Regions from separate parts of the Zhengella sp. genome, predicted to be linked through region 3. Evidence: predicted binding sites of a transcription regulator. Region 3 holds the regulator's gene; each other region holds the start of a gene.
What was found. The regulator LexA, encoded in region 3, represses DNA repair genes until DNA is damaged. The targets are predictions, from matches to a motif close to TGTTCNNNNTGTGTTCNG.
Positions count from the first base shown of each region.

Region 1: the regulator LexA is predicted to act here: its motif matches at 4,631-4,648, upstream of ssb (single-stranded DNA-binding protein).
Region 2: the regulator LexA is predicted to act here: its motif matches at 3,824-3,841, upstream of R3D65_RS05895 (helicase-related protein).

Region 1 is NZ_JAWKWO010000003.1:31,926-39,251, reverse strand. It holds gene gyrA (DNA gyrase subunit A) at 1-2,358, opposite strand, end outside; gene R3D65_RS09895 (MarC family protein) at 2,547-3,179, shown strand; gene R3D65_RS09890 (hypothetical protein) at 3,195-3,563, opposite strand; gene R3D65_RS09885 (hypothetical protein) at 3,562-3,888, shown strand; gene ssb (single-stranded DNA-binding protein) at 3,916-4,458, opposite strand; gene R3D65_RS09875 (DUF4019 domain-containing protein) at 4,694-5,476, opposite strand; partial or broken gene uvrA (excinuclease ABC subunit UvrA) at 6,354-7,326, shown strand, end outside.
Region 2 is NZ_JAWKWO010000001.1:1,232,803-1,240,128, forward strand. It holds gene R3D65_RS05890 (RNA-binding S4 domain-containing protein) at 166-573, opposite strand; gene R3D65_RS05895 (helicase-related protein) at 607-3,678, opposite strand; partial or broken gene phbB (acetoacetyl-CoA reductase) at 4,364-5,083, opposite strand; gene R3D65_RS05905 (acetyl-CoA C-acetyltransferase) at 5,224-6,402, opposite strand; gene phaR (polyhydroxyalkanoate synthesis repressor PhaR) at 6,678-7,304, shown strand.
Region 3 is NZ_JAWKWO010000001.1:111,432-118,757, reverse strand. It holds gene R3D65_RS00470 (ComEC/Rec2 family competence protein) at 1-2,236, shown strand, start outside; gene R3D65_RS00465 (FTR1 family protein) at 2,371-3,177, shown strand; gene lexA (transcriptional repressor LexA) at 3,293-3,997, opposite strand; gene glp (gephyrin-like molybdotransferase Glp) at 4,111-5,331, opposite strand; gene moaC (cyclic pyranopterin monophosphate synthase MoaC) at 5,336-5,818, opposite strand; gene trpC (indole-3-glycerol phosphate synthase TrpC) at 5,821-6,636, opposite strand; gene trpD (anthranilate phosphoribosyltransferase) at 6,640-7,326, opposite strand, start outside.

The DNA.
Region 1 (7,326 bases), on a different contig from region 3:
GCCCGAAAGCTCCGCCGCCTCGGCCTCTTCGCCCACCAGCCCTGCCGCATCGTCCTCGTCGCCATTGAGGCCGCGCCGTTCCGCCGCCGCGATCTTCAGATAGGCCGCGCGCTCGGATGCCTCGGCATCCACATGGCCGAGAATGGCCATGGAAATGACGCTGTCTCCGCCGGCCAGCGCGATGCCGCGCACGCCGATCGAATTGCGCCCGGCAAACACCCGCACATCGGTGACGGGGAAGCGGATGCACTGGCCCGCGGCCGTCGTCAGCACGACGTCGTCATGCTCTGTACAGGTGGAGACGGACAGGATTTCGTCGCCCTCGTCATCCAGCTTCATGGCGATCTTGCCATTGCGGTTGACCTGCACGAAATCCGACAGCTTGTTGCGCCGCACCGTGCCGCGCGTCGTGGCAAACATCACGTCGAGTTCGCCCCAGCGGTCCTCGTCCTCCGGCAATGGCATGATCGAGGTAATGCGCTCGTTGTCCTGCAGCGGTAGCATGTTGCGCAGGAACTTGCCGCGCGACTGCGGCGTGCCGACCGGAAGGCGCCAGACCTTTTCCTTGTAGACGATGCCGCGCGAGGAAAAGAAGAGGACCGGCGTATGCGTGTTGGCCACGAACAGCCGTGTGACGAAATCCTCGTCCTTGGTCGACATGCCCGCGCGGCCCTTGCCGCCGCGCCGCTGCGCCCGGTAGACCGACAGCGGCACACGCTTGATATAGCCTTCATGGCTGAAGGTGACGACCATGTCCTCGCGCGCGATCAGGTCCTCGTCGTCCATGTCCGGGCCGCCTTCGGCGAGCTCCGTGCGCCGCGGCGTTCCGAACTCTTCCTTTACGGCAGCCAGTTCGTCCTTGACGATCTGCTGGATGCGCGCGCGTGATGACAGGATGTCGAGGTAATCGCGGATTTCGGCGCCGATCTTGTTCAGTTCGTCGGCGATTTCGTCGCGGCCGAGTGCCGTCAGGCGCTGGAGGCGCAGGTCGAGGATGGCGCGGGCCTGCTCCTCGGACAGGTTGTAGGTGCCGTCCTCGTTGACCTTGTGGCGCGGATCGTCGATCAGCCGGATCAGCGGCGCGACGTCATGGGCCGGCCAGCGCCGCGTCATCAGCTGTTCGCGTGCCGTCGCCGGATCGGGCGCATGCCGGATCAGCTTGATCACCTCGTCGATATTGGCCACGGCAATGGCCAGGCCGACGAGTACGTGGGCACGCTCGCGCGCCTTGCGCAGCAGGTATTTCGTGCGCCGGCTGACCACTTCCTCGCGAAACGCGACGAAGGCCTTGAGCATGTCGCTGAGCGTCATCAGCTCCGGCTTGCCGCCGTTGAGCGCCACCATGTTGGCGCCGAACGAGGTCTGCAGCGGCGTGTAGCGGTAGAGCTGGTTCAGGATGACGTCGGCATTGGCGTCGCGCTTGAGCTCCACGACCACGCGATAGCCCTGCCGGTCGGATTCATCGCGAATGTCGGAAATGCCCTCGATGCGCTTGTCGCGCACCAGTTCCGCCATCTTCTCGATCATCGAGGCCTTGTTGACCTGGTACGGAATTTCCGTGACCACGATCATCTCGCGGTCGCCCCGCATCGGCTCGATATGGGCGCGCCCGCGCATGATGATCGATCCGCGACCGGTCTCGTAGGCCGAGCGGATGCCCGAGCGGCCGAGCACGATGGCGCCCGTCGGGAAATCGGGCCCCGGAATGTGCTGCATGAGTTCGGGCAGCGTGATCGCCGGATTTTCCATCAGCGCGATGCAGCCGTCGATCAGTTCGCCCAGATTGTGCGGCGGGATGTTCGTCGCCATGCCCACGGCAATGCCGCCGGACCCATTGGCAAGCAGATTGGGAAAGCGCGCCGGCAGGACCTTCGGCTCGGAACTGGACGAATCGTAGTTCTCCTGGAAATCGACCGTCTCCTTGTCGATATCCTCCAGCAGGTCATGGGCGACCTTTTCCAGCCGCGATTCCGTATATCGCATGGCCGCCGGCGGATCGCCGTCGATGGAGCCGAAATTGCCCTGCCCGTCGATCAGCGGCAGGCGCATCGACCAGTCCTGCGCCATGCGCACCATGGCGTCATAGATCGCGGCATCGCCATGGGGATGGTATTTACCCATGACGTCACCGACGATGCGCGACGACTTCACGTATTTGCGGTTCCAGTGGAAACCGCCCTCGTGCATGGCATAGAGAATGCGGCGGTGAACCGGCTTCAGGCCGTCGCGCACATCGGGCAGCGCGCGGCTGACGATCACGCTCATCGCGTAGTCGAGATAGCTGCGCTGCATCTCCTCGATGATGGAGACGGGCTCGATGCCTTCGGGAAGACCGGGAGGTGTGGGCTGGTCAGTCAAATGCGTGTCACGATCACGTTGGAATCACTTGTTTCCGTATATAGGATTCCGTGCCGCCATTCCAATTTTCGCGCCGGTTTTCCAAAGGGAAGCGCACTTTTGCCCCCTCGCGGGCCTTTGTCGGCCTGCCGGGTCGCGCGACGGGCACAAACCGGCTAGGCTCCCCGCAGGAACGAAGCGGAACAGGACTGCCCATGTTCAACGACATGTTTGCCACAGCGGTGGTCACGCTGCTGGTCACCATCGACCCGGCGGGGCTTGCGCCGCTTTTCCTGGCGGTTACCCGCGGCATGGACCGCTCGCAACGCAACCAGGTGGCCTGGCGCGCAGCGGCTCTGGGCTTCGCGACGCTGGCCCTGTTCGCCCTGGCCGGCGCCGGCATCCTGGCGGTCTTCGGCATCACCCTTCCGGCGTTCCGCGTTGCCGGTGGCCTGTTGCTGTTCTGGATCGCCTTCGAGATGATCTTCGAACGCCGCCAGCAGCGCCATGAACACACGGCCGAAGTCGCCATCAGCGCCGACGAGATCCGCCAGGTCGCGGTTTTCCCGCTGGCGATTCCGCTGATTGCCGGCCCCGGCGCCATTTCCGCCGTGATCCTTCTTTCCGGCCAGTTTGCCGAACCGGGTCCGCGCATCACGCTCATCGCCATCGTGGCGGCGATCATCGCGCTGACATGGTTCGTCTTTCTCCTCGCCGACCGGATCGACAAGGTCCTCGGCGAAACCGGACGGTCCATCCTCACCCGGCTTCTGGGCGTCATCCTTTCGGCGCTGGCCGTACAATTCGTCGCTGACGGGGTGAAGGCGCTGGCAGCCGCCTGACGGCCGCAGGTCCGATCAGAACCGGCCCTTGAGAGGAACGGTCATTGTGCGCCCGCCCCAGCGGTGAACGGAATCATGGGCGCGCACCGTCACCTCCTCCACCGCATCCGGAATGCGGATGCCGGACTGGCTGCGCGTGAAGGGCTGTTCACTCACATGCGGATGCGCCAGCACGCGTTCGCCGAGCACGGTGCCGTCCGGCCCCACAACCTGCCATTTGTCGGCATAATGGTTCCAGCCCTCGTCGGCATGGCGCACCGTGACATGGAACGTGTAGGAGCCGTTTGAAGACTGTGTGTAGCGCACGTCCACGACGTCGGCTTCACCCGCCAGCACCGGTAGCGCTGGCAATGAAAGGAATATGGCAAAAGAAATCCGTCTCATGGCTGACGAGAATGACCGCTCTGCCGGACACGCGCCAATCACGAATGGTTCAGCCCGGCACGAATGGTTCAGTCCGGACAAGTCCGGCGAAACCTGGAATCGCGGCGTTGGTCGGCTTCGCCGCAAGCCGCCATTCCCGGCCTTGCCAGCGAAGCCATTGTCTCTGGCCCGCAAGATCGCCAACCACGTCGATCCCGCAATAGCAAAACGCCGCGACAGGCACGGGGATGGTGCGGACGGGTTATCCGGCATGGCCCTTGAGCGGGCAGGCAGCAATGAACCACCCGCCAGCCACGGCGTCGCACGTCGCAATGAGCATGGATGAGAGGTGCCGAGCCGGTTCCCCGGACATTCAGAACGGAATTTCGTCGTCGAGATCGCGGGAATAGCCACCGCCCCCGCCGCCGCCCTGCTGGCCGCCGCCATAACCGCCACCGCCATAGCCGCCACCGCCGCCGGATGGGCCGGACGAGCCGAAATCGGACCCGCCGCGCGAACCGCCGCCGCCACCATAGCCGACCTGGCCCTGGTCGCCGCCCTGCCCGCGCCCGTCGAGCATCTGAAGCTCACCGCGATAGCGCTGCAACACGATCTCGGTCGTGTAGCGGTCCTGGCCCTGCTGGTCCTGCCATTTGCGCGTCTGCAACTGGCCTTCCAGGTAAACCTTCATGCCCTTCTTGAGATATTGCTCGGCCACCTTGCCAAGCTGCTCGTTGAAGATCACGACATTGTGCCACTCGGTGCGCTCGCGGCGCTCGCCACTGTTCTTGTCGCGCCAGGTCTCTGACGTGGCGATACGCATGTTGACAACCGCATCGCCGGAATTGAGGCGGCGCACCTCCGGGTCGGCGCCCAGATTCCCGACCAGAATGACCTTGTTCACGCTTCCCGCCATGTTCCAACTCCGTCTTTCGCTGCGGGGCAATGATATGCCGCCCGCGAACGCCATTGCAATTTCCGCGCACCATAAACCAATGCGCCTTGGCTGCCTTCCGCAATCGACGGGCATCCACAAGCAATTGGCCGGCTCACGCCGCCGTTTCCGATCCGGAAGCGCGCCGACACAATGTTCCCATTATGTTCCATATGTCAAGCGCACCACCCATATTCGGGCTCTCATCGAGATGGCCTCACCGGATGAAATAGCCGTTGACTGTCCAACCTGTCGGTTCGCGCGCCAGCACGACGCGTTCAATGGCACCGGTTCTGGCAGCAAAATCCGTGCGAAATTCCAGAATTTCGTAGTCCCCTTCCGGCACGCCGGGCAGTGTAGCGGCTTTGGTGACCTTGAAGAGCGTTCGCGAAAGCACGGCGCCCAGCGGTTTGCGAACGGGAATGATCGCGGCAGCCCAGTCATCGGCTGAAATCTGCGAGCGGAAAATCGCCCCGGCATCACGCCAACTCGCCGACCACGCCTCCTGGTCGACGAGAGCCAGCCAATTCAACGCATGGCTTTCGCTTGCCGACCAGGCTGACGGCGACGCGAACGTGTCCGCTTCTTGTGTCAGGTCGCGAGGTGCTCCGGCATCCTCGATTCCGGCCATGGTAACAAATGCGGCGGCGATAATGGCCACGATCATCAGAAACACTCCTCCTGTCCGCCAGGGGTGGCGGCGCGGCCACGACAGCGGGCCGGTCGGCGCCGTTCGTGCGGCGCCCCCGCCATGCCGGTCCATGCCAAATTCCTTGGATACAGGAAAATCGTGGGCATTGCCTTCGGCCTGCGCAAGAAGGCGCGCCGCCTCCCGGCTGCTGGAGACGCCCAGCTTGCGCCGTGCAGCGCGAAGGCGCTCGTTGACCGTGTGAACCGAAAGTCTGCGTTCCCGCGCGATGGACTTCGCATCATGCCCCGCCAAGAGCAGGCGCAATGTGTCCCGTTCGCGTTCATTGAGGCATTTCAACGGGTCATTCATGTCATCGATCGGGAGTCCCGCCGGCCCGCATGGCGGCCTTTCGAGATGATTGATTGCCGTGCAGATTGCTGTCTACTTCTAGCTGCAACGCAAACCAAGGCAGCCCTGCTTCCAAGATGCCGTTGATCCGTCTTTCAGGACAATCAGACTGAAATCATGATCGGAATTACAAAGAAATAGTGGCGATGCCATCCACACATGAAAATCGGCCCGGCCGCGATCCTGTTTCTTGCGCGCGCCGGGCCTCTACGGGTTTTTACCCTTCAACCGGGTGTTTCCGGTTGCCATGCCGGGCGATGCCGCCACCGTCGCGGAACGGCACAAGCCTGCCCGGCTCATCGAATGAATTGTTGGCGAATTGCCGGTGTCCCCTGTCACGCGGCGCCTTCAGGCACCGGGGGCCTTGCAATCCGTGGTCCGCCGCAACCGGGCGGACCCTTCGGGACTCTTCGGTGGTTCCATCAAACCTCTCCTCTTCCCGTCGGTTTGCAATCTGGCCGGTCGTCCGACCGTTCGGCATCCGGGTTCCGGCCTGCCTGTGCGGGAGCGTTCCCTGACGCTTCGAACCGCTGGCGCCGCATCCCTCCGGATGCTGACTGGAAGCATGCGCCCTGCGCCGCCCTTGCGTCAATGCCCCCGCCAATCACATTTTCAGGGCGTGCCGCCGGGTTATCCACCGGGTTTCCACAAGTGTTCTTGTTTTGTCCGCATTTCTGTGGATAGTATGGTCAATTCCTGTCAGCAGGATCATTCCGTCCCCTTTCCACATGGGAAACAATGACTACATGAGACGCTTGGCCGGCAGCACGACGCCGGACGACCCGGCAGAAAACGTGTTTCCCGACCGGCTGGCAGGCCGGCCCCGCTGCGAGCGACCATGACAGACCACAAGATGATCACCGTGCGCGGCGCGCGCGAGCACAACCTCAAGAATGTCGATCTCGACCTGCCGCGCGACAGCCTCATCGTGATGACGGGCCTGTCGGGTTCCGGCAAGTCCTCGCTTGCTTTCGACACGATTTATGCGGAGGGCCAGCGCCGCTATGTCGAGAGCCTCTCGGCCTATGCCCGGCAATTCCTGGAAATGATGCAGAAGCCGGATGTCGACCAGATCGACGGCCTGTCGCCGGCCATTTCCATCGAACAGAAGACGACGAGCCGCAATCCGCGCTCCACCGTCGGGACGGTCACGGAAATCTACGACTACATGCGCCTGCTCTTCGCCCGCGCCGGCGTGCCGATTTCCCCGGCCACCGGCCTGCCGATCGAGAGCCAGACGGTCAGCCAGATGGTGGATCGCGTCCTTGCCATGGAGGAAGGCACGCGCCTCTATATCATGGCGCCCATCGTGCGCGGCCGGAAGGGCGAATACCGCAAGGAACTGGCCGAGTTGCAGAAAAAGGGCTTCCAGCGGGTCAAGGTGGACGGTGAGTTCCACGAGATCGCCGATGTCCCGGCCCTCGACAAGAAATACAAGCACGACATCGACGTGGTCGTCGACCGCGTCGTGGTGCGCCCGGACCTGGCCGCCCGCCTGGCCGATTCCATCGAGACCAGCCTGAAACTGGCTGACGGTCTTGCCGTCGCCGAATTCGCCGACCGCCCGCTGCCGCCGGAGGAACTGTCGGGCGAGGCCGCCAACCGCTCCAAGAACGACACCCATGAGCGCGTGATCTTTTCGGAGAAATTCGCTTGCCCGGTCTCCGGCTTCACCATTCCGGAAATCGAGCCGCGCCTGTTTTCCTTCAACAATCCGTTCGGCGCCTGCCCGGGCTGCGACGGGCTCGGCCACCAGCAGGCCATTGATCCGGCGCTTGTCGTGCCCGAGCCGCATGTGGCCTTGCGCGAGG
Region 2 (7,326 bases), 1.1 Mb from region 3:
GGCGCTTCACGCATCGCTCTGGTCTTTTGCGTGTCAGGTAACGGCTTTGCCTGGCTCTGACAAGAGCAAGCTTTGTCGCCGGAGCGCCATTTTGAGCAAGGATTTTGCACTGCGGCACAATGGCGCGCCTTGGCTGGCAATGATTGCCGCTCGCGCCGGCCGCCCTCAACCGTCCGTCCCCTTCAACCGGTCGGTCTGCCGGCGCTCCTTCTTGGTCGGCCGCCCCTTTCCCGTCTCGCGCACCGGCGCCAACTGGTCCGGCAACAGCGCATCGCGCGGCGGCGGCGGCGGCGACAGGTCTTCGTAGAGCAGCCGCGCTTCCTCGTAGGGGCCGCGCCGCGCACCCGGCGCCACGACCTTGAGAACGAGCACCCGGCCATCCAGCGTCACGGTCAGCACATCGCCCGGCCGCACCGCCTTTGCCGCATTGTCGGTCTTGTCACGGTTGACGCGAACGCGCCCCGCCTGAATGAGCTTGGCCGCCAGCGAGCGGGATTTCACGACGCGGGCAAAGAACAGCCACTTGTCCAGCCGCTGGCGTCCACCGCCCTCCGGGTCGGCTTCCGGACTCATCCGGTCAAGGCGCCTTCACCGCCAGCCATGCTGTCACTTGCCCATCTTGTCCTTGAGCGCAGCCAGCTTGGCGAAGGGCGAATCCGGATCGATCCGCTGTGGCCTGGCCTCCCGCTGCGGCTTGCCGCCGCCGGCATGAACCCGGTCCGGCTTGCCGCCTCCCGGCTTGCCACCCGGTTTCGGGCCACGCTTCTGGTCACGGCCCTTGCCCTTGAAGCCTTCACGCTTGGGCTGGTTGTCGCGCCCCCGTCCCGGCTGCGGCCGGCCGCGGCCCTCGGCCCGGCCCTGCCGCCAGATGGTGATCGTGCGCGGCGCCTCCGCCTCTGCTTCCGCAGCGTCCCTCGAAGGCTGCGCATCGGCCACAGCAACGCCATCCACCGCTGCGGCCTCTTGCGGCACGGATGCCGCATCGTCCTCTCCGGGCATGATGCTTGCCGCGTCGGGTGCCGAACCGGCATCCGTGGCGGTGTCTGCTTCCGTTTCCGGGGCGGCCGGCGCGCCGGCCAGCGCCGTCACCATGTCGGCCGCGGCGGGCGCTTCGTCCGCGTCGCCGGCACCAGGCCCCGCATCTTCGCCCGACGGTACGCCAAGTGCCTCCGGCTTGCCGGACGCATCGAGCGATGCCAGATGCGCCTCCACCTCTTCGGCCGGCTTCGTTTCGCCGCGATAACCAAGCGCCTTGAGAATTTCGTCCATGTCCTCGGCCGTGGCGCCGAGAATCGACATCATGGCAGGCGTGACGATGAAGGCCCGCCCGTCATAGCCGCCTTCCGGCCGCGCCCCCTGGCCCGGCTGCCAGGAGACCGCCGGGCGTATCAGATCGGCCAGCCGTTCGAGGATGTCCACACGCACGGCGCGCCGCCCGAGCACCCGGAAACCCGCAAGATGGTAGAAATCCTGCCGGAAAGCGGGGTCCGTGACCACCGAAGTGCGCCCTGCGGCCAGCGCCGAGACCACGTCGCCGAAACCCGGATCGTCCTTGGCATCGTGGAACAGCGCCCAGAGCGTTGTGATGAGACCGGCGGGCGCCGGCTTCAGCAATGCCGGCACGAACAGGTGATAGGCCCCGAAGCGAACGCCCAGCTTGCGCAGCCCCGCCCGCGTGTCCTGGTCCAGCGCCTTGACCTCGTCGGCGATTTCGCGCCGGTTGATGACGCCCATCTGCTCGGCCATGCGAAAGGCGATACCCTTGGCAATGCCCTCCAGGCCTTCGCCGGCGGCGAGGTCCTGCAACGGCTTCAGCAGGCTTTCGACCTGATAGGCGACATAGCGCTCGGCCCGCGCCGCCACCTTGTCGCGCGCGGGTCCGGTCAGCTGCTCGTCGGCCAGCAGGATCACGCGCGGCCGCAGCACCTGGTCGCCGGCGGCCAGCAAGGCGACGGGCGATCCCAGCCAGCGCAGCATGCCATCCGACGACAGCGCCAGGTCGCCATTGGCGGTAGCGGCGAAACGCTCCGCCCGCGCGTCGAATTCCTGGCCCAGCGCCTTTTGCGCCGCCCCTCTCACCGCCTTGGCATCTTCGCCCTCGGCAGAGGTATCGGCGGTAAACCGGAATCCCTGCAACTGACCGACGTGATGACCTTCGACCGTGACATCCCCGGCCGGGCTGATTTCCGCTTCCAGCATCGTATTTTCTCTCAAGCGCCTCATGAGCACGGAAGTCCTGCGGTCTACGAAGCGTTTCGTCAACCTTTCATGCAGGGCATCCGACAGCCTGTCCTCGATCTCGCGTGTTTTTTCCTGCCAATGTGCCGGATCCGCCAGCCATCCCGGCCGGTGCGACACGAATGTCCATGTCCTGATCTGTGCAACGCGGGCCGAAAGCGTGTCGATATCGCCCTCGGTCCGGTCGGCCCGGCGCACCTGTTCGGCCATGTAGTCTTCGTCCACATGGCCGCGCCGCGCCAGGTCGCCATAGAGCTGGCCGATGATGTCGGCATGCTGGGCCGGCGCGATGCGGCGATAGTCCGGCAGCGCACAGACATCCCAGAGCAATTCCACCCGTTGGCGATTGGTGGCCAGCGCCTGCACATCCGGATCGCGCGAAAGATAGCCGAGTGCCTGCTGGTCCACCGCCGGAAGCGCCCTCGTCAGCCCGTCCACCGGCGGAATGGTTTCCAGCGAATGGGCAAGGGCGGCAAGACTGGAAAAATCGAATTGCGCGGTCCGCCATTGCAGGGTGCGCACCGGCGCGAAATCATGGGCCTCCAGCTTTTCGATCAGTTCGTCCTCGAACATGTCGGCCTGCCCGGTCACGCCGAACGTGCCGTCGCGGGTATGCCGTCCGGCGCGCCCGGCGATCTGGCCGAGTTCCGCCGGCGTGAGCTGGCGGTACTGGAAGCCGTCGAACTTGCGCGTCTGGGCGAAGGCGACGTGGTCGACGTCGAGGTTGAGCCCCATTCCGATGGCATCGGTCGCCACCAGGAAATCCACGTCGCCGGACTGGTACAGCCCCACTTGCGCATTGCGCGTGCGCGGGCTGAGCGCGCCCAGCACCACAGCCACGCCGCCGCGCTGGCGCCGGATCAATTCGCCGATGGCATAGACCTCGTCGGCGGAAAAGGCGACGATGGCCGAGCGGCGCGGCAGCCGGGTGATCTTCTTGGAGCCGGACCAGGCCAGGTGCGACATGCGCGGCCGCGTGACAACCGAAAGGCCGCGCAGGAGCTTTTCCAGGATGCCGCGCATCGTGCCCGCGCCCAGCAGCAGCGTTTCCTGCCGCCCGCGCAAATGCAGGATACGGTCGGTGAAGATATGGCCGCGTTCCAGGTCGCCGGCAAGCTGCACCTCGTCGATGGCCACGAAGGAGGCACTGGTCTGGCGCGGCATGGCCTCCACCGTGCACACCGAATAGCGCGCGCCGGGCGGATTGATCTTCTCCTCGCCGGTGACAAGCGCCACATTGCCCGCGCCCACCTTCTCGCAGACGCGGCCATAGACCTCGCGCGCCAGCAGGCGCAGCGGCAGGCCGATCACCCCGCTGTCATGGGCGACCATGCGTTCGATGGCCAGGTGGGTCTTGCCGGTATTGGTCGGCCCCAGCACTGCCGTGACATCCCGCCCGGAAAGGACGAGCGGCTCATTCTGTCTTGCAGGTGCATTCATCGTCAGCGGGGCGGTCCTTCGGACGGATCGGAGACAGCGCACGGGCTGCGCCTGTTTCCAAAGCACAGCTCACGGCAAGCTGCAAGCGCACCCGCCTTTTTTCTCAAGTGCCGCGCCGGAGTTGCAACCCTGACGCGGATTCGAGCGGAACGAGTCTGGAACGAATCGGCGACGAATCGCTGACTCCGGTTGATTCAGGCTTTGTTCCGCTTCGCCTCATATGGGAGCCCGCTGATCGCCTGGCAACGGCTCCAGCGCACCGGATCGCTCGAAACGCCATCGACAACGCGCACGACCAGCATGGCTTCCTCCGACAATTGCCGCATCTCGATCACCTGACCGGCTTCAGGATCGCCCTCGGGGCCCTCATAGCGAAAGCTGTGCCGCCCGTAATCGCCGATGATCTGCGCCCCGGACGGGATCGTGATGGCCGGCCCCTCGATATGCAGGTGCTTGCCGTCCGGCGAACACCAGTCGCCATCGATCCGGTCTGCAAGGGCGGCGGCGGGAAACAGGATGCCGGCAAGAAGAAACGGCAAGGCATGAAGGGTTCGGCGCATGGCTTTCTCTCCGGGTTCCTTTCCCGAAACATACGCCTTTCTGCCGGAATCGCGAAGCCTGTCCGAAACGGAAGCGGGCGCCGCAGCGGGCGCCCGTCAACGATGCAGAACGCGGTTACGGCCGACGAGAAATACTGCCCCCCCATGGCCGAGATCGTCGCACCGGTGATGAAGCCGGCGTCATCGGAGGCCAGGAAGGCCACGCAGCGGGCGATTTCCTCCGGCTCGCCGAGACGGCCGACCGGGATCTGTCCGATGATGGCCTCGCGCACCTTTTCCGGCACTGCCATCACCATGTCGGTGGCGATATAGCCCGGCGCCACCACGTTGACGGTGATGCCGGCGCGCGCGCCTTCCTGCGCCAGCGCACGGGTGAAGCCGATATCGCCGGCTTTCGCGGCCGAGTAATTGGCCTGACCGGCCTGGCCCTTCTGGCCATTGATCGACGAAATCGTGATGACACGGCCGAACTTGCGGTCGCGCATGCCCGCCCAGACATTGTGCGTCATGTTGAAAACGCCTGTCAGGTTGGTGTCGATTACCTCTTTCCACATCTGCGGCGTCATGCGGTGGAACATGGAATCGCGTGTGATGCCGGCATTGTTGACCAGCACGGCCACTGGCCCGAGATCCGCCTCGATCTGCGCGATGCCCGCCTGGCAGGCCTCGTAATCGGCCACCGACCACTTGTAGGTCTTGATACCGGTCTCGGCCGTGAACTTCGATGCCGCCTCGTCATTGCCGGCATAATTGGCCGCGACGGTATAGCCGGCCTCCTTGAGCGCCATGGAAATGGCCGCGCCGATGCCGCGCGACCCGCCGGTGACGATTGCTACCTTGGACATGCACTTCTCCTCCCCTGTGTGGATCGGACCGGAAGGCGCATGCGATGAAGAAAGTCCCCGGATGATGCCGGTTCACCTCTCCGCCGCGCCGCGCCCTCCTGCCCGCTATAGGCTGATGGTCTCTCGGATCCGGGCGGTTGTCACATCGCCTCGAAGCACATGGCGACACCCATGCCGCCGCCGATGCACAGCGTGGCAAGACCCTTCTTCGCGCCGCGCCGCTTCATCTCGAAGGCCAGCGTGTTGAAGATGCGCGCCCCCGAAGCACCGATCGGGTGGCCAATGGCGATCGCGCCGCCGTTCACGTTCACGATCTCGGGATTCCAGCCCATGTCCTTGTTGACGGCGCAGGCCTGCGCGGCAAAGGCCTCGTTGGCTTCCACGAGATCGAGGTCGTCGACCGTCCAGCCGGCCTTTTCCAGTGCCCTGCGCGAAGCCGGAATCGGGCCGGTGCCCATGATCTGCGGATCGACGCCGGCCGTGGCCCATGACACGATGCGCAGCATCGGCGCAATGCCGCGGCGCACAGCTTCTTCCTCGGTCATCAGGACGGCCGCTGCCGCGCCGTCATTGATGCCCGACGCGTTGGCGGCCGTCACCGAGCCTTCCTTGTCGAAGGCCGGGCGCAGCTTGCCCACGCTGTCCATGGTCACGCCATGCTTGATGTACTCGTCATCGGAAACGATCACGTCGCCCTTGCGCGTGGTCAGCGTCACCGGCACGATCTCGTCCTTGAACCGCCCGGCCTTCTGCGCCGCTTCCGCCTTGTTCTGCGAGGCGACCGCGAAAGCGTCCTGATCCTCGCGGGTCAGTTGCCACTGACGCGCCACGTTTTCGGCGGTGTTGCCCATGTGGTAGCCGTAGAAGGCGTCGGTCAGGCCGTCCTTGATCATGGTGTCGATCATCTTCATGTCGCCCATCTTCACGCCGGAGCGCAGATGCGCGCAATGCGGCGCCATGGACATGCTTTCCTGGCCACCGGCCACGATGACATTGGCATCGCCCAGCGCGATCTGCTGCATGCCGACCGCGATGGCGCGCAGGCCCGAGCCGCAAAGCTGGTTGAGGCCCCACGACGTCGCCTCCTGTGGGATGCCGGCACCCATGGCCGCCTGTCGGGCCGGGTTCTGGCCCTCGCCTGCCGACAGGATCTGGCCCATGATCACCTCGTCGACTTCCTTCGGATCGACGCCCGCGCGTTCGAGCGCGCCCTTGATGGCGACGGTGCCCAGCACATGGGCCGGGGTATTCGCAAACGAACCGTTGAAGGCTCCGACGGGCGTACGCGCTGCGCTGGCCACGACAACCGATTTCGACATGATGCTTCTCTCCCTTGGGACTGGAGCTGGATTGTGCCGCCACGTTTGACCGAGTGCGCGCCGATGTCAAACGAGACATTGGGAGCAATTGGCCCCCGTGCGGGCGGCTCGTGTGTCTTTCGCATCGCAATATGACATGGCGGCGGCAAATCCCCAAGCCGCTCATGCACTGCACAAATCGCTGGGAAACATTTGCATGTTGCGCCTATGCTGCGCACAAAGCCGGTTCAGGCCGGCAGAACTGACACGATCCTGTTCGAACCAGGGAGGCGGACATGGCAGGCAAGAACGACGAGACGGTGGTTATCAAGAAATACGCCAACCGCCGGCTCTACAACACCGGCACCAGCACTTACGTGACACTGGAAGACCTGTCCGAGATGGTGAAGAAAGGCGAGGAATTCACCGTCCAGGACGCCAAGACCGGCGACGACATAACCCATACGGTTCTCACCCAGATCATTTTCGAACTGGAGAACAAGACCGGCCAGTCCATGCTGCCCATCCCGTTCCTGCGCCAGTTGATCGCCTTCTACGGCGACCAGATGCAGATGATCGTTCCCAGTTTCCTGGAGCAGTCGATGAATGCTTTCTCCAAGGAGCAGGAGCGCCTGCGCGCCCAGATGAAGGATGCGCTCGGCTCCACGCCCATGGGTTCCATGATCGACAACCCGACCATGAAGGTTCTGGAGGAGCAGACCCGGCGCAACATGGAGGTGTTCCAGAACGCCATGCGCATGTTCTCGCCCTTCTCCGCCATGCAGGGCGGCGCTCCGGGCGGACCGGCCGGCGCAGGCAAGGAGGAGAAGGCGGCGGCGAAGGGCAAGGAGGATGATCCGAATCTGGCTGACCTCAAGGAACAGATCGCCGCCATGCAGCGCAAGCTCGACGCCATGTCCTGATTTCGTCCCGCCGGACAGGAAT
Region 3 (7,326 bases):
CGGCCGCGACCGGCTGCAGCGGATAGCCGCCGCGCTCTCGCCATCGGCCGTCATGCGCGGCCTTCGCCGCGATCTGGCGTTGGAAATGGAGCGCGGTCTGCTTTTCCTGATGCTGCCCTTGATGATCGGTGCCGGCGCGGCGGGCTATTTCGCCCTTTCCACCGAGCCGGACCTTTCGGCCCTCCTGGCCGGCTCCTTTGCGTTCGCCGGCCTGCTTTGGCTGGCGCGCCGCAGGCATGGCACCAGTCTGCTTCTGGCAGGCTGCCTTTGCATCCTTTGCGGCATGGTGGCGGCAAGACTGGAAACCGGTCGGGGCGCCGCGGTCACGACGGGCAGTGCGGTCACGACCACGCTCACGGGAAGGATTGCGGCCGCCGAGCTTCTGGAAGGCGGGCGCATGCGTCTCATCGTGGAGACGAGCGGCTCTGCCCGTCCGGCCTTGCGCTATCTGCCGGAAAGGGTCCGCATCACCACGCGGATGCAGGCGCGGCTGCCCCGCGCAGGCGATGGCTTCACGGGCCGCGTCCGGCTGATGCCCCCGCCCGGTCCGGTCCGCCCCGGAGGATACGATTTCTCGTTTGAGAGCCATTTCGACGGAACGGGCGCGATCGGTTTCGTCTTCGGCACGCCGCGGATAGAGGCGTCGCCAAACCCTGACGGGCTGTCGGCTGCCATAGAGCGCATCCGCCATGCCCTGGCAGAACGCATCCGCGCCCGCATCCAGGGGCAGAATGGTGAGATCGCGGCTGCGCTCGTGACAGGCTACAAGGGCAGCATCAGCGACAGCAATGCCGAGGCGCTGCGAACCAGCGGGCTGGCTCATATCCTGGCCATTTCCGGGCTGCACATGGCGCTTGTGGCCGGAACCGTGGCCGGGGGGCTGCGCGCCATCTTCGCCGCCTTTCCGGCATTTGCCGCCCGCCATCCCGTGAGGAAGCATGCCGCGCTGGCCGCCCTGCTGGCCGTCAGCGCCTATCTCATGTTGTCCGGCGGCGCCATCGCCACACAACGCAGCTACATCATGCTCGCCGTGATGCTGCTGGCGCTTCACGCCGACCGGATGGCGCTGACCATGCGCAACATTGCGATTGCCGCCGTGCTGATCCTGCTCTGGAGTCCGCACGAGATCACAGGGCCGGGGTTCCAGATGTCCTTTGCCGCCACGGCCGCGCTCGTCGCCGCTTATGCGGCAGTGCAGCAGCATCGCATGGCAAAAGGGAAGGGCATGGCCGGTGGGTGGGCCGGCTCCGTGCTGCGCCCCGTTGCGGCGCTGCTCTTCACCTCCATCATTGCCGGTGCCGCGACCGGCATATATGGCGCGTTCCACTTCCAGCGCTATGCCCCGCTCGGGCCCGTGGCAAACCTCGCCGCAATGCCGATCGTGTCGCTGGTCGTCATGCCCGCGGCCCTTGTCGCGCATCTGATGATCCTGTTCGACCTTGATGCACCCTTCTTCTGGCTCATGGGGCAGGGCATCGGACTGGTGCTGCGGATCGCCCACGAAACCGCGAGCCGGTCCGGCCATGACCAGACCGGGCTCGTGCCGCTGCCGGCGATGATGCTGGCCACGATCGCGCTCATTGCGGCAACGGTCCTGACGACCCGCCTGCGCCTGCTCGCCTTGCCGTTCATACTGGCCGCCGGCCTGGCCTGGCGCGGTGCCGACATTCCCGATGGCTGGATATCCGATGACGGAAAGACGCTGGCCATCCGCATCGCTGAGGGCAGCCTTGCCTTCAATCGCACCCGGATTTCCAGCTTCACACGCCAGAACTGGACACGGGCAGCGGGAACCGGCGAGGTCAGACGCGCCGCCGCATTGAAACGCGGCAGCCTGGCGGCCTTGCTGGCCCGGGAAGCGACAGGCAAGGCGGCAAGACCCCTGGCCGGGGGATTTGCCTGCGACGATCAACTCTGCCTGGCAAAGGCCCCGCGCGGCTGGATCGTCCAGACGGACGATCCGGAAACAGTCCGTGCCGCATGCCGGACCGCCATCCTCATTCTCTACAGCAAGCCTTCCGAAGCGCCCCGCTGCGGTGGACGGCACATGGCCGTCATCGTCACAGCCCGGCAATTGGCGCTCGAAGGATCGGCTGCCTTTCGCCTGAACCCGCACGGCAAGGGCGTTTCGATCCGCCATGCCATCAACCGGCCATACCGCCCGTGGCACAGGCATCGGAAATGGTCGCGCGCCGCCCGCGGCCTGGAAGAGTGGAAGCCGGAGGCCAGGGATTGACACTTGGCCGTGCCGCCAGCGTCCCACCTGCAGGCATCCAGTTTGGAAACGTTACAAACTGGGCAAAGGCTGCTTGCGGCCGCCGGGCACATCTGGCTTCCTGCGGACGATCTTGAACAATGAGAGAAAACGAGATGCCAATTCTGTCGGCGGCTCTTGAGTCCGGACTTGTCCTTTTTCGCGAGGGCCTTGAGGCCCTTCTGGTCATATCGGCTCTTGCCGCGTTCCTCCATCGCGCCGGCATGGGCGAGCGCACGCGTTACCTCTATATCGGCGTGGCCATGGCGGTTCTTGCTAGCGTGGCCGCCGCGCTTGCCTTCGAGGTGTTCCTCGGTGGCGCCCATGACGACCGACTTGAAGCAGTTGTCATGATGGTTGCGGCCGGCCTGATGTTCTACATGTCCGGTTGGCTCTTTCTGAAGCAGGATCCGAAGGCATGGCAGGCGACCTTGCGTGCCGTGGCAGACCGCGCAGTCAGCGCGGGAACGACATTGTCGCTCGCCCTGATTGCCTTTCTCGCAGTCTTTCGCGAAGGCGCTGAAACAATCCTGTTTCTCCATGCGAGCGCTGCGGCGAGTGGTGGATGGCATGTCGGCTTCTGGATCGGCATTGCTGCCGCCACCGGCGTGCTGGCCGTTGTCTGGTTTGCGGTCAATGCTTTCGCCGCGCGGTTGCCCCTGCGTTTCATCTTTCTGGCAACCTCGGCCTTCCTCTTTGTCATGGGCCTGAAATTCGTTGGCGGTTCGGTTCAGGAACTGCAGGAACTGCAACTGTTGGCCTACGATCCGATGGACTTGCCGTCATCGCTCGTCGATGCCGGGTTGAACCCGACCTGGGAAGCCATCGTCCCGCAAGCCGCGATCGTCATCCTCGCGGTGATCGGCGCCGCCCTGGCATCGACGCGCCGGCGCAAGCAGCCTGCCGGTATTGCCGCTGAGTGAATGGCGGCGCCGGCCTCCACGAAGGCCGGGGATACGGAGTGAACGAAAAAAAAGGCGCCGAGCCAGTCCGGCGCCCCCTTTTCATGATCGATCGATCCAAATCCTGTTTCAGGCTTCAATACCGCCGGATCAGCCCGACCAGACGCCCTTGCACCTTCACGCGGTGGGGCGGGAAAATGCGCGTCTCGAAGGCCGGATTGGCCGCTTCCAGCGCAATGGAAGCCCCCTTGCGCCGGAAGCGCTTCAACGTCGCTTCCTCGTCATCGACCAGCGCGACGACGATGTCGCCGGGATTGGCCGTCTGGCCGTCGCGGATGATCACGGTGTCGCCGTCGAAAATACCGGCCTCGATCATCGAATCCCCGCGAACCTCCAGCGCGTAATGCTCGCCACCGCCCAGCATGTCCGGCGGCACGGCGATCGTGTGGGTCTGATGCTGGATGGCATCGATCGGCACGCCGGCGGCGATTCGCCCCATGACCGGAATGGCAATGGACTGTCCGGATTCCTTCTCGGCCGGCGGCGCCTTCGTGCCGCCTGGCTGCCCGCGTCCGCCCTCGATCACGCTGGGTGAAAACTTGCGCGCCTGAGGTGCGCCCGCAACCCCCTCGGGCATGCGGATCACCTCCAGCGCCCGTGCCCGGTTTGGCAGGCGGCGAATGAACCCGCGTTCCTCAAGTGCCGTGATCAGCCTGTGAATGCCGGACTTGGACGCCAGTTCCAGCGCATCCTTCATCTCGTCGAAGGAAGGCGGTATCCCGGTTTCTTTCAGCCGCTCATGAATGAAAAGCAGAAGTTCATGCTGTTTGCGGGTGAGCACGGGCCACCTCCTGACGAGTCGCAATACAAAACCGGAACAAACATATCTGTTCCCGTCCTGTTCCGCAAGTGGCATCGCAATGGTGCCGCACGCACGGCACGCCTGCGGGTCGGTCAGTCGCCGAGGCTGCGCAGGATCAGGCAGGGCACGTTGTCGCCTTCGTTGACGGCCGGTGCGTGCGCGGGCCGGATCACCAGGCAATTGGCCTCGGCCAGCGTGGACAGCATGGACGAATCCTGGCGCTTGAAAGGCGTCACCTGCAGGCCGCCCGTGCCATCGCTTGTGCAAACCGCACGCACGTGGTCCTGGCGGTCGCCATTTGCATTCATCGGCGTGGTCAGCCGGGCCGTGCGGATGTCATGCACATGGCGTGCCCCGCAAAGCGCCTTGATGAGCGGCTTCAGGAACAGATGGGCACAGACGAGGCTCGATACGGGATTGCCCGGCAGGCCCAGCACACGCGTTTCGCCAAAGCGCCCGACCATGAGCGGCTTGCCCGGCCGCATCGCGATCTTCCAGAAGTCGAGTTCCATCCCGGCATCGGCAAGGACCGACTGGACGAGATCATGATCGCCGACGGACGCGCCGCCCAGCGTGACGATGATATCGGCGCCTGCATCCCGAGCCCGCCCGACAGCGGCGCCGATGATGCCGTGATCGTCGCGGGCAATGCCCAGATCGATGACGGTGGCGCCGCATTCGGTCGCCAGTGCCGCAACGCCGAACGAATTGGAGGCGATGATCTGGTCCGGGCCGGGCAGGGCGCCAGGCGGAACCAGTTCGTCGCCGGTGGCGAGAATGGCGACGAGTGGCTTGCGTGCCACCGTGAGGCGGTCGTGATTGGCGGCGGCGGCGAGCGACAGCGCCGCGGCATCGAGTTGCCGGCCGGCCTTCAGGATGGTGCTGCCCTGGCGAAAGTCCAGCCCTTCGACGCGGATATTGCGGCCTTTCGGCTCGCCTTCGTTCACCTGGACGCGACCGTCGCCGAGCACGCCGACATTTTCCTGGATGATCACGGTATCGGCGCCGGAGGGGACGGGCGCGCCGGTGAAGATGCGCACGCATTCTCCGCCCTCCACCTTGCCCGAAAAGCGGTGGCCCGCTGCCGATTCGCCGATCACCGTCAGCGCGGCAGGCACGTTGGCGATGTCATCGGCCCGCACGGCATAGCCATCCATGGCGGCGGCCGGGAAGGGAGGTTGCGTGCGCCGGGCCGCCAGGTCGCTGGCCAGGAAGCGGCCTGCCGCATCCGCGATGTGAACCTCTTGCGCGCCCAGCAGGCCCGCATCGTCCAGCAGTCTGGAGAGCGCCTCGTCAACGGGAAGCAATGCCATTTCTTCAGTCCTCTGCGCGCCAGTGGCCGGATTTCCCGCCTTCCTTTTCGACAAGGCGGATATCGGTCAGCACCATGCCCCGGTCCACGGCCTTGGCCATGTCATAGATCGTGAGGCAGGTGACGGACACGGCCGACAGCGCTTCCATCTCCACACCGGTCTGGCCGTTCACCCGTGCCAGTGCGCGCACACGCAGGCCGGGCAGGGTTTCGTCGGGCGTGATGTCCACGGTCACCTTGGTGAGCAGCAGCGGGTGACAGAGCGGAACCAGCTCATGGGTCTTCTTGGCGGCCATGATGCCCGCAATCCGCGCCGTGGCGATGACATCGCCCTTCTTGGCATTGCCCGCAAGGATCATCGCCAGCGTTTCGGCCCGCATGCGCACCGCGCCCTCGGCAATGGCCGTGCGGCTCGTGGCGGCCTTGTCGCCGACATCCACCATGTGGGCCTCGCCGTTTTCCGCGATATGGGTCAGATGCTCAGCCATGGTCAGCCTGCCGCAAGCCGCGCGCCATCGCCTTCGAGCAGGGTCCGTGTGGCGGCTGTCACGTCATCCTGGCGCATCAGGCTTTCCCCGACCAGGAAGGAAGTCACGCCGTGGCCTGCAAGCCGTTGGCAATCGGCATGGGTGAAAATGCCGCTCTCGCCAACCAGAAGGCGGTCGCCAGGTGCCATGGCGGCAAGGCGTTCGGTCGTTTCCAGGCTGACGTCGAACGTGCGCAGGTTGCGGTTGTTGACGCCCAGCAGGCGTGAGGACAGCATGAGAGCCCGTTCCATCTCGGCCTCGTCATGCACCTCGATGAGCGCGTCCATGCCGGCCTCGAAGGCGCATTCTTCCAGCGCACGGGCTTCGTCGTCCGAGAGGCTCGCCATGATGATGAGGATGCAATCGGCGCCCCAGGCCCTGGCTTCCCAGACCTGGTAGGGCTCGAACATGAAATCCTTGCGCAGGGCCGGCAGCCCGGCCGCCTGGCGCGCAGCCGTCAGGAATTCCGGTGCGCCCTGGAAGCTCGGTCCATCCGTCAGCACCGAAAGACAGGCCGCGCCGCCGGTCTCATAGGCGCGCGCCAGCGCCGGCGGGTCGAAATCGGCCCGGATCAGCCCCTTGGAGGGGCTGGCCTTCTTGATTTCGGCGATCAGTCCGAACCGGCCTTCGGCCTTGCGGTCTTCCAGCGCCCTCAGGAAGCCGCGCGGCGCATCGCCATCCAAAGCGCGGGCGCGCACTTCGGCCAGCGGAAGTGCTGCTTTCGCCGCGGCAATCTCGTCACGCTTGTAGGCCTCGATCTTCTTGAGGATATCGGCCATCGCTCAGGCGACCTTTCCGCTGTTGGAGACCGCGATCAGCCGCTCCAGCGCCGCGAAGGCGCGCCCTTCGTCAATGGCGTCGGCCGCCATGGCCACGCCTTCGGCGACCGTATCGGCCTTGCCCGCCACCACCAGCGAAGCGCCGGCATTCAGCAGCGCTATGTCGCGATAGGCGTTCTTCTCACCCTGAAGCACAGCACGCAGCGCCCGTGCATTGTGCGCACCGTCGCCGCCTTTCAGATCTTCAAGCCGTGCGCGCGGCAGGCCGGCCTCTTCCGGCGTCAGCTCGAAGCCGCGGATCGTGCCGTCCTTCAGTTCCACGACCTGCGTCGTGCCGGTGGTGGTCATTTCATCCAGTCCGTCGCCATGCACCAGCCAGACGTGCTCTGACCCCAGGTCCTTGAGGACATGGGCCAGCGGCTCCAGCCATTGCGGCGCGAACACGCCGACAAGCTGCTTGCGTACACCGGCCGGATTGGAAAGCGGCCCGAGCAGGTTGAAGATCGTCCGTGTTCCCAGTTCCACGCGGGTCGGGCCGACAAACCGCATCGCCGAATGGTGCGCCGGCGCGAACATGAAGCCGAGCCCGGCCTCCCGGATGCAGCGGGCGATGGCGTCGGGAGCGAGTTCCAGGTTGATGCCAAGAGCCGAAAGCGCGTCCGCCGCGCCGGATTTGGAGGAAAGGGCGCG